DNA from 4 places in the Exiguobacterium sp. s191 genome. Region 1 is predicted to be linked to each of the others. Evidence: predicted binding sites of a transcription regulator. Region 1 holds the regulator's gene; each other region holds the start of a gene.
What was found. The regulator Rex, encoded in region 1, represses fermentation and respiration genes when NADH is low (regulators of the CRP and FNR family bind a similar motif). The targets are predictions, from matches to a motif close to TTGTGAAATATTTCACAA.
Positions count from the first base shown of each region.

Region 1 (3,529 bases):
ATCGAACCGACGACCTTTTGGCTGCCAGCCAAACGCTCTCCCAGCTGAGCTAAGCCCCCATGAATTATCTTTAGTATACGTATCACTAACTGCTTTATCAATATAAAAATAACGCTTTCATAAAAAAGAATTCCTTCCAAAAATCGTCGGAAGGAATTCACGATTCATTTATTCAATTCACGCATCAAATCCGCCTGTCGTTCAAGCTCTGCCTGTTGCTCGAGGATCAAGACTTTTTTGTACGTTCGCGCAGAAATCAAGATGCTGATCTCATAGAGAACGAACAATGGCACCGAGATCATCAAGTGTGACGTCACGTCCGGCGGTGCGATCAATGCCGCAACGACGAACAGCGCAAAGTACGCATATTTCCGATTCTTTCGCATGAAATATGGCGTCACGAGACCCAGACGTGTCAGGAACATCGTCACGACCGGCAATTGGAAAAGAAGACCGAACGGCATCGTCAACCGGATTAAGAAACTGAAGTAGTTCTCCACTCCGATGACTTGTTCGATTCCGAGCTCTTTCCCGAGATCCGTTGAGACTTCAAGCAAGAAGGGAAGCAACCAGAAATACGAGAAGGCTACGCCAGCCAAAAACAGAAAGAAGATGACCGGAATATACGTCAATGTCGCTTTTTGCTCCTTGTCATAAAGTCCTGGTCGGACGAATGCCCAGAGTTGATACATCCAGAACGGTGACGCTAAAATCAGCGCAATAATGAACGCAAGATTCAAATACAACATTAAAGGATCGGCGACGTTGAAGGCATTCAAACCGATACCGAGCTCTTTTAAGTCTGCTTGCAAGAAGCGGACGAGCGGTCGGACGAGCGGAAATGCGACAGCGAACAGGACGACGACGATGATAAGCGACCAGACGATCCGCTTTCGGAGTTCGTCAAGGTGCGACGTCATGCTTTGCTCTTGATCAACCGTCATGATTCAATCACTTCTCTTTCGGTTCGTCCTTTTTATCGTCGTCCATGATGCCGTTCGTGGCATTCTTGAACTCTTTCAATGTCTGACCAGCAGCACGTCCGAATTCTGGTAACTTCTTCGGTCCAAAGATGATCAACGCGACGACCGCGATTAATCCGATGCTCGCAGGTCCGATACCTAGTGTGAGCGGAATAAGGTTTTCCATTATGATTTCACTCCTTCAGCTGATTGCGAATAATGCTTCATGAAATAAACTAACGACTGCAACTCGATCGATAAATCAATGTGATGGACCCGGACGCTCGCTGGCACGTTCAACCGCGCTGGCGTAAAGTTCAGGATGCCTGTCACACCATACTCGACTAACTCATCCGCTACTGACTGCGCGAACTGGGATGGAACCGTCAAGATGGCAACATCGACCTGATTCGCTTCGATTTGTTCTTTCATGTCCGAAACATGATAGATTGGAACGTCATGCGTCGTTGTTCCGACCTTCTCTTCGTCCGCATCAAACGCAACGACTATCCGAGTACTATTATTCTTTAAAAAGTTATAATTTGCAAACGCTGTTCCGAGATGACCGACCCCGATTAAGGCAACATTCGTCACCTCATCTTGATTCAAGGTTTTGCGGAAAAACGTTAAGAGATGTTGAACGTTATATCCATACCCCTTCTTCCCTAATGCCCCAAAGTAGGAAAAATCGCGACGAATCGTTGCTGAATCAACCTTCACCGCCTCGCTTAACTCAGCAGAAGAGACGCGGAGCTTGCCTGAATTGTATAAACTTTGGATGAAGCGATAATATAGCGGCAACCGTTTTGCTGTCGCTTGTGGAATTTTTGTGTCTGGTCCATTCATCCTGCAGTTCCCCCTTCGGCCACATCCATCGTGGCACCCAAATCTTTGCAAAAAGCTTTCTACTCTCCTTGATTGTAAACCACTTCACATAGAGTCACAAATAATATATTCCGCAGGACCTCGCGCTTTTGTTCGTGATAGACTAAAAGGTGGAAGGATGGATGGAAATGATACTCTTACAAGTCAACCAACTCTCGAAATCATTCGGCGTCGAGCCGATTTTAGAAAATATCAAATTGGAAGTACAAGAGCGCGATCGGATTGCGCTCGTCGGACGAAACGGTGCCGGTAAATCGACCTTGCTCAAAATCATTGCTGGCGAACTCAGTCATGACTCGGGCGACATCATGAAAGGCAAGGATGTCAAAATCGGTTATCTCGCGCAAGACAGTGGTCTCGAATCGAACGAGACGATCTGGAACGAGATGCTGACCGTCTTTGAACATCTCCAAGAACAAGAACGGACATTGCGCCGGATGGAAATCGAAATGGGCATGGAGCATATCTTGAACGACCCGGTCGCTTACGATCGTCTCTTGAAGACATACGATCAAGCGCAACACGACTTCTCAGAAGCGGGTGGTTATCAGTTCGAAGCAAATATCCGCTCCGTTTTGCACGGCATGCGCTTTTATCCGGATGATTACTCGCGCCGGATTCAGACATTATCCGGTGGTCAACGGACACGGCTTGCCTTAGCAAAGATGCTCCTGCAAGCACCAGAGCTCCTCATTCTCGATGAGCCGACCAACCACCTCGATATCGATACGCTCGCGTGGCTCGAAAGTTACCTCGGTGGTTATCGTGGTGCCGTCCTGATCGTCTCGCACGACCGGTACTTCCTCGACCAAGTCGTCAATGTCGTCTACGAACTGTCGCGCAATGTCTGTCGTAAGTTCACGGGGAACTATACGAAGTACTTGGAGCAAAAAGCGGCCTTGTACGATCAGGAAATGAAGCAGTTTGAACAGCAGCAAGAAGAAATCGCGAAGATGCAGGACTTCATTCAACGGAACATCGCCCGGGCGACGACGACAAAACGTGCCCAAAGTGTCCGGAAACGGCTCGAAAAGGTCGACCGACTCGATCGTCCAGATGGAGATGAGCGTAGCACGGTCCTGTCCTTCCCGATTGAAAAACAGAGCGGGAATGACGTTCTTCAAGTCAATCAACTGGCGATCGGTTACGAAGAAGCTGTCTCAAAAGACATCACCTTCCGCTTGCAACGCGGTGAATCGCTGGCACTCGTCGGACCAAATGGAATCGGAAAGTCGACGCTTCTAAAAGTCCTCGTCGGTCGCTTACGCCCCCTCTTCGGTGATTTCCGTTTCGGAACCGGCGTCTCGATCGGCTATTACGATCAAGAGCAGGCGGAACTCAATGATCGGAACCGTGTCATCGATGAGATTTGGAACGAATGGCCACTGATGCGTGAACAAGAAGTCCGGTCTGTCCTCGGGCAATTCTTGTTTAGCGGTGACGATGTCTTCAAGATCGTCCATGAGTTATCCGGTGGTGAACGCGGACGTCTCGCGCTCGCGAAACTGAAACTCCGGAAGACGAACGTCCTCGTCCTCGATGAGCCGACGAACCACTTGGATCTGGATTCGAAGATGGTCCTTGAAAACGCGCTCGTCGACTACGAAGGTACGCTGCTATTCGTCTCCCACGACCGTTACTTCATTGACCGGATCGCGACCCGCGTCATCGAGATGAGTGAA
Region 1 covers NZ_JACSNC010000001.1:2,207,360-2,210,888, forward strand. The annotation lists tRNA gene KNQ09_RS11525 (tRNA-Ala) at 1-59, opposite strand, end outside; gene tatC (twin-arginine translocase subunit TatC) at 165-944, opposite strand; gene KNQ09_RS11535 (twin-arginine translocase TatA/TatE family subunit) at 952-1,149, opposite strand; gene KNQ09_RS11540 (redox-sensing transcriptional repressor Rex) at 1,149-1,808, opposite strand; gene KNQ09_RS11545 (ATP-binding cassette domain-containing protein) at 1,976-3,529, shown strand, end outside.

Region 2 (3,529 bases), 770 kb from region 1:
GAGTTGACGTCAATCGAACAGTTACGCGTGACGGATCGACCATTCATCCAGTTCAAGAGTGACTCAACGTACTATCAGGAAATTTTAGAATGGTGGCAAGATCGGTTCGCAAGTCCACCATCTCGGACGTTGGTCGTCGATCAAATCGAGACATGTAAGCAGATGGCTCTACATGGAATTGGATTTGCGATTTTACCCGAGTCGACGATTCAGCAATCAAATGAAGTCATGCAGCTTCCTTTAAAAACATCGTCTGGAAAAATATTAAAGCGAGATACATGGATTTTGTCTACGGAATCGATGCTTGAACTAAAACAAGTTCAAGCATTTTGGGATATCGTAAAAGAAGAAGGAGGAAGTCAGTCAGATGGAATACGCCATTGAAATGCGGCGCGCGCTTCATAAAATACCAGAACCAGGGTTCAAGGAATTTAAGACGCAAGCTTTTATATTGGAACAAATTCGTGCCTATCCACCAGATCGTGTCACGTATGACACGTTTGAAACGGGAGTTTTCGTTCGAGTGAAAGGATTGACTGGAAATCGGACAATTGGGTACCGTGCAGACATTGATGGGTTACCGATCGAAGAAGCGACAGGTCTTCCATTTTGTTCGGAACATCCAGGCTTCATGCATGCCTGTGGTCACGATATGCACACGTCGATTGCGTTGGGATTGATGAAACGAATCATTGAATTGCCGGTCATGGATGATGTCGTCTTTTTATTCCAACCAGCGGAAGAAGGTCCGGGCGGGGCAGAACCGATGATTAAAAGTCCGTTGTTTGAAAAATATCGTCCAAGTGAGATGTATGGTCTTCACGTCGCACCGGAATATCCAGTCGGTACGATTGCGAGCCGTCCCGGCGTCTTGTTCGCGAGTGCTCGAGAAGTCCATATCACGATCTATGGTCAAAGTGGTCATGCGGCCTTTCCTCATTTGACGATTGATACGGTCGTTGCGCAAGCAGCCTTAATCATGCAATTGCAAACAATCGTCAGTCGATCCATCAATCCGATGAACTGTAGCGTCATTACGATCGGAAAGGTCGATGCCGGGATTCGGGAAAACGTCATCGCCGGTAGAGCTGTTCTTGACGGTACGATGCGCGCACTCAATGGAGAAGACATGGAAAAACTGGAACGACGCGTTCGTGACATCATTCGAGGAATCGAAGCTTCCTTTGGCGTCAAGATTGATCTACAATTCGGAAATCGTTATTACGAGGTCGTCAATGACCGACACATCGTTGATAAATTTTCATCATTCGTCAAGATGAATGCGAACTACATTGAATGTGATGCAGCAATGACAGGAGAAGACTTCGGATTCATGTTGAAGGAAATTCCAGGGATGATGTTTTGGCTCGGAGTCGACAATCCGACATCTGGACTTCACCAACCAACCTTGAATCCGGATGAATCCGCGATTCCATTTGTGATTGATTTACTCGATCATTATTTCCGAGAATATGTTTAAAAAGTTTTATGAAATAATGAAGGACATTAAGCTTTCCCTTTCGAAATCAAGAATGGGAGAGCTTTTTATATATGTAAGAATAGGAGTTTTCGAACATTTTGTGAAAAAAATCACGTGCACATGTGAACAATTTGTTACATCAAACATTATAAACAGACATAAAGGATTATGTTCTCTATGATACGGTTATAGACCATATAGAGAAGTATGTTTTAGGAAGAGGGGGCTATATACATGTTCAATGATCCCGTATTGCTCAGTCGATTGTTGACAGGGCTCACATTAGCGTTTCATATTATATTCGCGACGATTGGCGTCGGGGTACCACTCATGGTACTCGCTGCTGAATTCATCGGTCTGAAACGCAAAGATCCGGATTATATTTTATTAGCAAGACGGTGGACGCGTGGATACGTCGTTACCGTCGCAGTCGGTGTCGTGACAGGGACGGCCATCGGATTGCAATTATCACTACTTTGGCCGTCACTCATGCAAGTGGCTGGTCAAACGATCGCATTACCACTGTTCATGGAAACATTCGCATTCTTCTTTGAAGCGATTTTCCTCGGTATTTACCTGTATACATGGGATCGATTCAAAAACCCATGGTTACACTGGTTGATCGGGATTCCAGTCGTCATCGGTGCGACAGCATCAGCATTCTTCATTACGACGGTCAACTCCTTCATGAACTCACCAGAAGGATTTAAGATCGTCAACGGAACGCTAACGCAAATTGAACCATTAAAAGCAATGTTCAATACAGCAACACCTACAAAAGCAACACACGTCATCGTATCGGCTTATTTGACAGTCGCCTTCATCTTGGCGGCAATCGCGGCGTTCCACTTACTCCGCAAAAAAACACTCTCAGCAGCGGAAACAGCGTATCACAAAAAAGCACTTCGCTTAACGGTTATGGCTGGATTGATTTTTGCCTTCTCGACTGCACTTGTCGGGGACTTCTCAGGGAAATACTTGGCGAAATATCAGCCAGAGAAACTCGCGGCTGCTGAATGGCATTTTGAAACGACAAGTGAAGCAGAATTGATTTTTGGTGGGATACTTGATCAGCAAGAAGACGGCAGTTATGAAATCAAGGGAGCCGTCAAAATCCCATATGCACTCTCGATTCTTGCGGGTGGAGCCCCAGATACAGAAGTCATTGGTCTAAATGAGTTCGCAAAAGAAGATCAAGCACCGCTGATCGTTCACTATTTCTTCGATATCATGGTTTCGATTGGTATGTATTTGGCTGCCATCTCTGCCTTGTTCATCTTGGCATTCCGTTTGAAAAAATTAAATCCTTATAACAAATGGATTTTAAGAGGTGTCTTCATCGGTGGACCTCTGGCGATGATTTCCATTGAAGCAGGTTGGATGTATGCTGAAATTGGTCGCCAACCTTGGACACTTTACGGCATCATGCGGACAGCAGATGCGGCGACGACATCAACTGCCGTCGGTCCGATGTTGATTCTATTCAGTGCCTTGTACTTGATGCTCGGTACGATTTGTACAGTCGTATTATTACGGATGTTCAAGAAAAACCCGGTTGGAAAAGAACTTCAAGAACTTGCTGAAAACCACCACGCACGTGGGGAAGCTATGTTCGTGGATGATAACAAGTAAGGAGGGAACGATTTGGACGTTCAAACACTAGGAATTACGGTCCTCTGGACTTTCCTGTACGGATATCTCATCGTTGCCTCAATTGACTTCGGTGCTGGATTTTACGCCTTTTATTCAAAATATACGAAGCGGGATCATTTAACGAATCGATTGATTCTTCGTTATCTCTCACCAGTGTGGGAGGTAACGAATGTCTTCTTCGTATTCTTCTTCGTCGGACTAGTCGGGTTCTTCCCGGATACCGCTTACTATTTCGGTACGGCACTGCTCGTGCCAGCCTCGATCGTTCTCGTATTGATTGCGATTCGTGGTAGCTTCTATGCATTTGCCAATTATGGATCAAACGACAGCATGTTCTATACGTTCTTATATGGAGCAACTGGTCTATTGATTCCGGCGGCGATGTCAACGACATTG
Region 2 covers NZ_JACSNC010000001.1:1,437,180-1,440,708, reverse strand. The annotation lists gene KNQ09_RS07770 (transcriptional regulator CcpC) at 1-384, shown strand, start outside; gene KNQ09_RS07765 (N-acetyldiaminopimelate deacetylase) at 368-1,480, shown strand; gene KNQ09_RS07760 (cytochrome ubiquinol oxidase subunit I) at 1,715-3,112, shown strand; gene KNQ09_RS07755 (cytochrome d ubiquinol oxidase subunit II) at 3,125-3,529, shown strand, end outside.
Region 2: a site for Rex is predicted at 1,579-1,596, ahead of KNQ09_RS07760 (cytochrome ubiquinol oxidase subunit I). Genes of this name have one in related genera too.

Region 3 (3,529 bases), on a different contig from region 1:
AGAAGCAGAATAGAAACTGTAAACCGTCTGAAGGGCTTTGGCGCGAACAAAGCTCATGATGAGAGCATACATAACGTGTTTAAGATCGAATACCCACCATACAAGGATGTAAATGACAAGATCTTGCATCAGAAATATACGAGGAAGTGGCCAGTTATGAAAACGAGCAAAGAAAAACTTTCCAAGAATATCAAGCCCTCCAGTTGAAGCACCACCGAAGAAGATCAATGCCATTGCAAGACCAGAGACTAGACCAGCAAAGATGGAAGCGACGAGCGGATCGTTTAGAGATTCCGGAACGATTTGAGTCGGGATCCAGTCAATTAAAAAGGAAGAAGCAATGACAATAATTCCAGATAAGAACATGAATCGTTTGCGTAGGAAACGGAAACCTAAAAGGAAGAGGGGAATGTTTAAGAGCAATTGCGTTAATCCGATTGGCGTGTGGAAGAGCTCTTGAATAATGAGCGTGATCCCCATGATACCGCCTGATCCGATATCATTTGGAGATAGTAGTAGGCTGATGTAAAGGGAATACAGCAACGTACCAATGATTAAGAAACTGATTTTTTCAACTCTCTTTTTCTGTGGGTGTGTTGTAGTCATGGCAATATGATGAGTGACCTCATGCTCCTCCTTCTGTGAGTATCTGCATGCAAGAGTACGCTCATATGCATAAAATTTCAACCCTTCTTATGAAAAAAGATGAAAAAGGGTATGTTTTTTTAGGAAGGTGATGAAAATGAAGAAAATGTTATGGATTCTTGGTTGTATCTGCTTAGGAATACTAGTTGGGATTCGTCTTTTCGAACAACCCAATGAAAAAAATCAATCATCCATTTGGCATGATGGTGATCTTGTAGCGAGACAAGTGGGTGCCTCGATGATGAATACGGTAGCGGTTCGTCAATTAGCCGAACAACTTCCGTTCTCATCAGAATTAAAACAGGTAGATGTCGAAGGAGAATCGTTACGTCTTGCCTATGAAGTGACAGGAAAAGAGCGACAAGCTTGGATTGGTACCGATACCGGGACACTACAGGTGAATCAGGATTTTTTAAAGGCTCGGTTATCTAAAATTCTGATGCATCATACGCTTGTTTTATTTTCAACGATTCCTGATTTGACCGATCTCGAAATTCACTACACGGATCCGTATTCAGATGCAGATTTTACGATGGACCGGAAAACATTCGACGCCTACACTCCGACCGATATCGAACGAGCTACTTCCTCTTCTAGACGCTTTAATCGTGTCGTCATTGATGGTTATGTGCTCGATGCCTCAAGACGAAACACCTTCTTTGAACTCTTCGCATCACGACTACAGATCCAAACTAATTAGTTGTATAAAGCAAGAAAAGGCATTTTTCACAATCTTGACACAATGATATCGTTTACATCTCGTTCTTTTATAAAAACGATAAAACAGGTCTATTCAATACTTGAACATCTTTTAAGATGGAAGTATGATAATAAATGAACAAACATTGTGAAGTGTTGAACAAAAGAAAGAGAGGTTTCTACGATGAACGAGGTAGAAGCATTAGAAGGATTACGGAATAAAGCAATCAAGTCGACGCGCATGCTACAAATGCGTCCTCTCGAGTACTTAGTTCGTGCCATGTTAGCGGGAATTTTCATTGGATTTGCAATCATTTTTACTTTAAAAGCAATTAACGGTCTATATATGGCGGAGTCACCTGTTGCGACACTTGTCGGTGGACTGACCTTCGGAGTGGCGCTTGTCCTGATCGTTTACGGTGGGGCAGAGCTGTTCACAGGAAATACGATGTATTTCACGACGGCGACGATGCGTGGCTATACGACGAAGATGGATACGATGAAGGTCTGGTTGATCTGTCTAATCGGAAATGGACTTGGCGGATTAGCGTTTGCGCTACTCTTTTCCCAAACAGGAATCATCCAAGAGCTTGGTATGAACAACTGGTTATTTTCTGTCTCAGAGACGAAGATCCACCATACGACGTGGGAAATCTTCACACGAGCTATCTTCTGTAACTGGATGGTCTGTTTAGCGATTTTCATTCCGAAAAATATGAAGAATGAATTAGCGCAAATCATGATGATGATGGTACTTGTTGCAGTATTCTTCGCATCTGGATTTGATCACGTCATCGCCAATATGGCATTGTTCTCCATTGCGTTAGTCGTACCACACCCGGATACGATCACATTTGCCGGAGCGATGCATAACCTGTTACCCGCTCTAGCTGGAAACATCATTGGTGGAGCTGTCTTCATGGGAATGATCTATACGTGGTTGAATAAAGAAAAACTAGAGGTAGATGAATCACGTCAATCCACGACACCTGTTCATATCGCTTCGAAGCAAAACGCATAAAAAAGGGCAGCTGTTGCGACAGCTGCCTATTTTTATTCCATATGTTGAAAGCGATCGACGTCTGCAGCCAGTTCTTCATAAATCGTTTCGACGATCTGTGCATCATCGAAGAGCCCGAGGACGTTATCGTCCGGTAAGGCGTCAACAGGAGACGTGAAGTACAGAACGGCCGTCAATAACAATTGTTCCTGCTCCGCATGCATTTCGAATTTTTTCTGATAGAGAGCACGAAGCATTTCAAGCAGTTGTTTTAATTGAAAATAAAGGACGAGTTCTGCCTCGCGTTCGATGTCCGAGCTTTCTGTAGACGCAATATCTTGCGTCAAGTGCGCAAGTCCGATTTCTGCTCGAACTAACAATTCTTGCTGTGCTTTTTCATCACCAACGAGGTCGAGTGCCTGTCGGTGAAAATACGTATAAGCCGATTTAAAATCGCCGGGTGTGAATTCCATGGTGATGCCTCCTTCTCTTCTCTTTCTAGTTTCGCCTTATTTCTTGCAAAATTGCAACTATTTCGTGAAAATAAAGATACAAGAAAGGGGATTACATAATGCCGACACAAGCAGAATTACAACAATACGCGTCTTTAGCCGTGCGTACGGGAATTAATCTACAACCAGGACAACAACTCGAGGTGCGTGCTGGAATCGAAAATTTGCCGCTCGTTCGTGAAATCACGCGTGTCGCCTATGAAGTAGGAGCTACGCAAGTGTATGTACAATGGTCAGATGATGAGATGACGAAAATCCGTTATTTCGATGCACCGGAAGAGTCGTTTGATACGTTCCCAGATTGGTTAAAAGCACGTTACGACCAACTGGCAGAAGAAAAGACTGCGTTCTTATCGGTCGTTAGTGAAGATCCAGATTTATTGAATGGCGTTGACTCGAGCCGAATCGCACGTGCGAATAAAGCAGCCGGTGTCGCTCTTGCTAATTGGCGGAAGTTCGTCATGAGTGACAATGTCAGCTGGTGTGTCGTAGCAGCACCTTCTGAAAGCTGGGCGAAGAAAGTATTCCCTGATTCAGAGAATGCCGTTGAAGAGCTCTGGTCAGCTATTTTGAAAGCAACACGTGCCGATCAAGCAGATCCGGTCGCTGCATGGGCGGATCACGATCATAATCTGCGTTCAAAAGCAAAATTCCTGACAGAGAAGAAATACAA
Region 3 covers NZ_JACSNC010000004.1:112,669-116,197, reverse strand. The annotation lists gene KNQ09_RS15175 (YitT family protein) at 1-606, opposite strand, end outside; gene KNQ09_RS15170 (hypothetical protein) at 743-1,345, shown strand; gene KNQ09_RS15165 (formate/nitrite transporter family protein) at 1,529-2,365, shown strand; gene KNQ09_RS15160 (YkvA family protein) at 2,398-2,817, opposite strand; gene KNQ09_RS15155 (aminopeptidase) at 2,916-3,529, shown strand, end outside.
Region 3: a site for Rex is predicted at 1,491-1,508, ahead of KNQ09_RS15165 (formate/nitrite transporter family protein). Genes of this name have one in related genera too.

Region 4 (3,529 bases), on a different contig from region 1:
TTCATATGGTAATTTTCCGACAGATGTCAGTGCGGCGACAGCTCCTCTAGTGTCACGTCCATGCATCGGGTTAGCACCCGGTGCGAATGGTTCACCCGCACGGCGTCCATCTGGCGTATTTCCTGTTTTTTTACCATAGACGACGTTTGAAGTAATCGTCAGGACAGACTGCGTCGGAAGGGCATTGCGATACGTTGGATGTTTACGGATTTTCTCCATGAACAGTGTGACGAGATCGACCGCCATCTGATCCACCCGTTCATCGTTATTCCCGAACTTCGGAAACTCGCCTTCGATTTTAAAATCAACTGCAATCCCATCCGCATCTCGGATTGGACGAACTGTTGCGTAACGGATGGCGGATAGACTGTCAGCGACGACCGATAAACCAGCGATACCGCATGCCATCGTCCGTAAGATTTCTGGATCATGTAAAGCCATTTCAATCCGTTCGTAGCTGTACTTATCATGCATGTAGTGGATGACATTCAGTGTGTTGACGTACAGTTCTGCGAGCCAATCGAGTTGACGATCATAAGCCGCCATGACGGTTTCGTAATCGAGTACTTCGTCGAGCATTAGTGGTGTAGCTGGGGCAACTTGGATTTTGAGCTTCTCGTCCATTCCGCCATTGATCGTATAAAGTAATGCTTTTGCCAGGTTTGCTCGCGCACCGAAGAACTGCATCTGTTTCCCGATCTTCATCGCGGAGACACAACAAGCGATGCCGTAATCATCTCCATAAACCGGTAACATCAAATCATCGTTTTCATATTGAATCGAGCTTGAAACGATCGACATCTTCGCACAGAATTCCTTGAATCCGCGTGGAAGCTGAGTAGACCAGAGAACGGTTAGATTCGGTTCCGGTGCCGGACCAAGTGTCGAGAGAGTGTGTAAGAAGCGGAATGAACTTTTCGTGACGTTTGATCGCCCATCTTCACTCATTCCACCGATTGATTCCGTTACCCACGTCGGATCACCTGAGAACAGATCGTTGTAGTCTGGTGTCCGTAAGAACTTAACGATCCGAAGCTTCATGACGAAATGATCGACGAGTTCTTGTGCAGTCTCTTCCGTCAAGCGACCAGCCGCAAGATCACGTTCGACATAAATATCAAGGAACGTCGAGACTCGACCGAGTGACATGGCTGCCCCGTTTTGCTCTTTGATGGCAGCAAGATAGGCAAGATAGACCCACTGGAATGCTTCTTGTGCTGTTTCTGCAGGGCGGGAGAGATCGAAACCATAGCGAGCTCCAAGCTCGGTCAATTCCGTTAATGCGCGCAACTGTTCATTCATCTCTTCACGGTCGCGAATCATCGATTCAGATAAGAACCCGCCACGTGCCTTTAAATCCTGCTTACGTTCTTCGATCAAGCGTGCCGTTCCGTACAAAGCAACACGACGATAGTCACCGATGATCCGTCCGCGACCATAAGCATCAGGTAATCCGGTGATAATACCGGCTTTACGTGCAGCGCGCATCTCAGGGGTATAGGCATCGAAAACCCCTTGGTTATGTGTCTTCCGGTACTCGCTGAAGGTTTTCGTGACGGTCTCGTCTGCTTCAAAGCCATACGCAGCTAGGGCATCATTCACCATCCGAATCCCACCGTTCGGATGAATCGAACGTTTAAACGGTTCGTCTGTCTGTAAACCGACGATTTTTTCGAGTGAGCGATTCAGATACCCTGCATCATGCGAGAGGATCGTTGATGGTGTTTTAGCATCGACGGCATACACACCACCACGTTGTCGCTCTTCATTCGTCAGCTGTAGAATTTGTTGCCAGAGACGTTCCGTTGCTTGCGTCGGACCGACTAAAAAGTGATCATCTCCTGTATATTCCGTGCGATTGAGTCGGATGAAGTCTGCGACATCGATCGTCTTTACCCATTCACCAGACGTAAAGTTCGTCCAGGCACTCGTTTTTTCTAATAACATGGATACCACTCCTTTAATATTGAGCTAATCATCAGTTCCTTATGTGAATAGTGTAACAAAAGGAAGGGGTGATTCCCTTTACGTTCATGTGAATGTTTTAACAAGTGAACAAACGTTGATATGACGGGCTTTCTTTATTTCTGTATTCATATGAGAATAGTTTAAAAAAAACAGTTTTAGATTGCTAATTCAAGGTTTTTTGGAAACTGTATGAGTTGATTTGAAAAAGATTCACTAGAACAGTTGAAACTGTGAGGAATGTCACGCTACGGTGCCTTGTATTTTTAAGACGTATCGTTGACAATGAAAAAGGGAATATAGAACGTGGAGGTGTGCCAAATGGAGTATGTATCATTAACACAACAAGGAGAGTATCAGTCAGGAGACTGGGTCTCGCTGAAAATCGGATCGGATGGTTCAACGCGAACGGGAATGATCACGGAATTCGAAAATGATGGATTCTGGATTCGGTTTGAAGATGATTTTGATTATGAAGACTTTATCGGCTATGATGAATCGTATTGGATTGCGCTTGTTCGTCGTCCGGTTGACGTAAAAGCGACGTATGCGAGTCTTGCCGAGTACCCGGCACTCGCTGCAGAATTACAGGATCGTGTCATCCAAGGATTCGAAATTTTAGAAGAAGAAGCCGGTGAAAGCGAGATTCGATTCCATATTCGATTGCTCGACGCAGGAAATGAATATACACAGACATTACGGGGATACCGTGATGCATCAGGAGATCATGTCGAATACGTAACGGCATGATGGAATTAAGAGAGTAGGAGAAATCGTTATGAACTTTACAAAACCATTTTTACAGGAAGCATGGGAACGCGCACGCTTTACGGAGTTGATGCCTGTTCAAGAACAAGCGATTCCGTTGTTGCGCGAAGGAAAAGATGTCCTGGCGGAAGCGCCGACAGGAACAGGGAAGACGCTTGCCTATGTCATTCCAGCTTTAGAAAAGATTGAAGTAGAAGAACCACACGTGCAAGTCGTGATCACGGCACCAACACGGGAACTCGTCATGCAAATTCATCAAGTCATTCAATTGTTTGCTCAAGGAAGTGGTATCAAATCCGGTGCATTCATTGGTGGTGTTGAATTAAAACGACAATATGAACGATTGAAGAAAAAACCACAAATCATCGTCGGAACACCAGGGCGTCTCGTTGAGTTGATTGATTCGAAGAAGCTGAAGATGCATAAGGTGAAATTGATCGTCTTGGACGAAGCAGATCAAATCTATGAGAGTGGTATGAGTGACTCGGCGACGCGGATCGCAAACAGTGCACTACGCGATCGTCAGTTAGCATTCGTCTCAGCGACATTACCGGAACGGACAGCAGAATGGGGACGGACGCTTGCGAATAATCCTGAGACAATTCGTGTTGAGCGTGCCGTCAGCACACAAGTGACATTTGGTTATTTGGAGACTTCACGTCGTCAGAAGCCGGAATTGTTACGTCGTCTGGCGAACATGCAAGGATCAAAAGTGCTGACATTCATTAATAACCGCTCCTTCCTCGGACCATTGAATGGCGAGTTGAGTAAATTTTCATTGAAATACCGGATTTTA
Region 4 covers NZ_JACSNC010000004.1:53,864-57,392, reverse strand. The annotation lists gene pflB (formate C-acetyltransferase) at 1-1,947, opposite strand, end outside; gene KNQ09_RS14870 (hypothetical protein) at 2,287-2,715, shown strand; gene KNQ09_RS14865 (DEAD/DEAH box helicase) at 2,744-3,529, shown strand, end outside.
Region 4: a site for Rex is predicted at 2,034-2,051, ahead of pflB (formate C-acetyltransferase). Genes of this name have one in related genera too.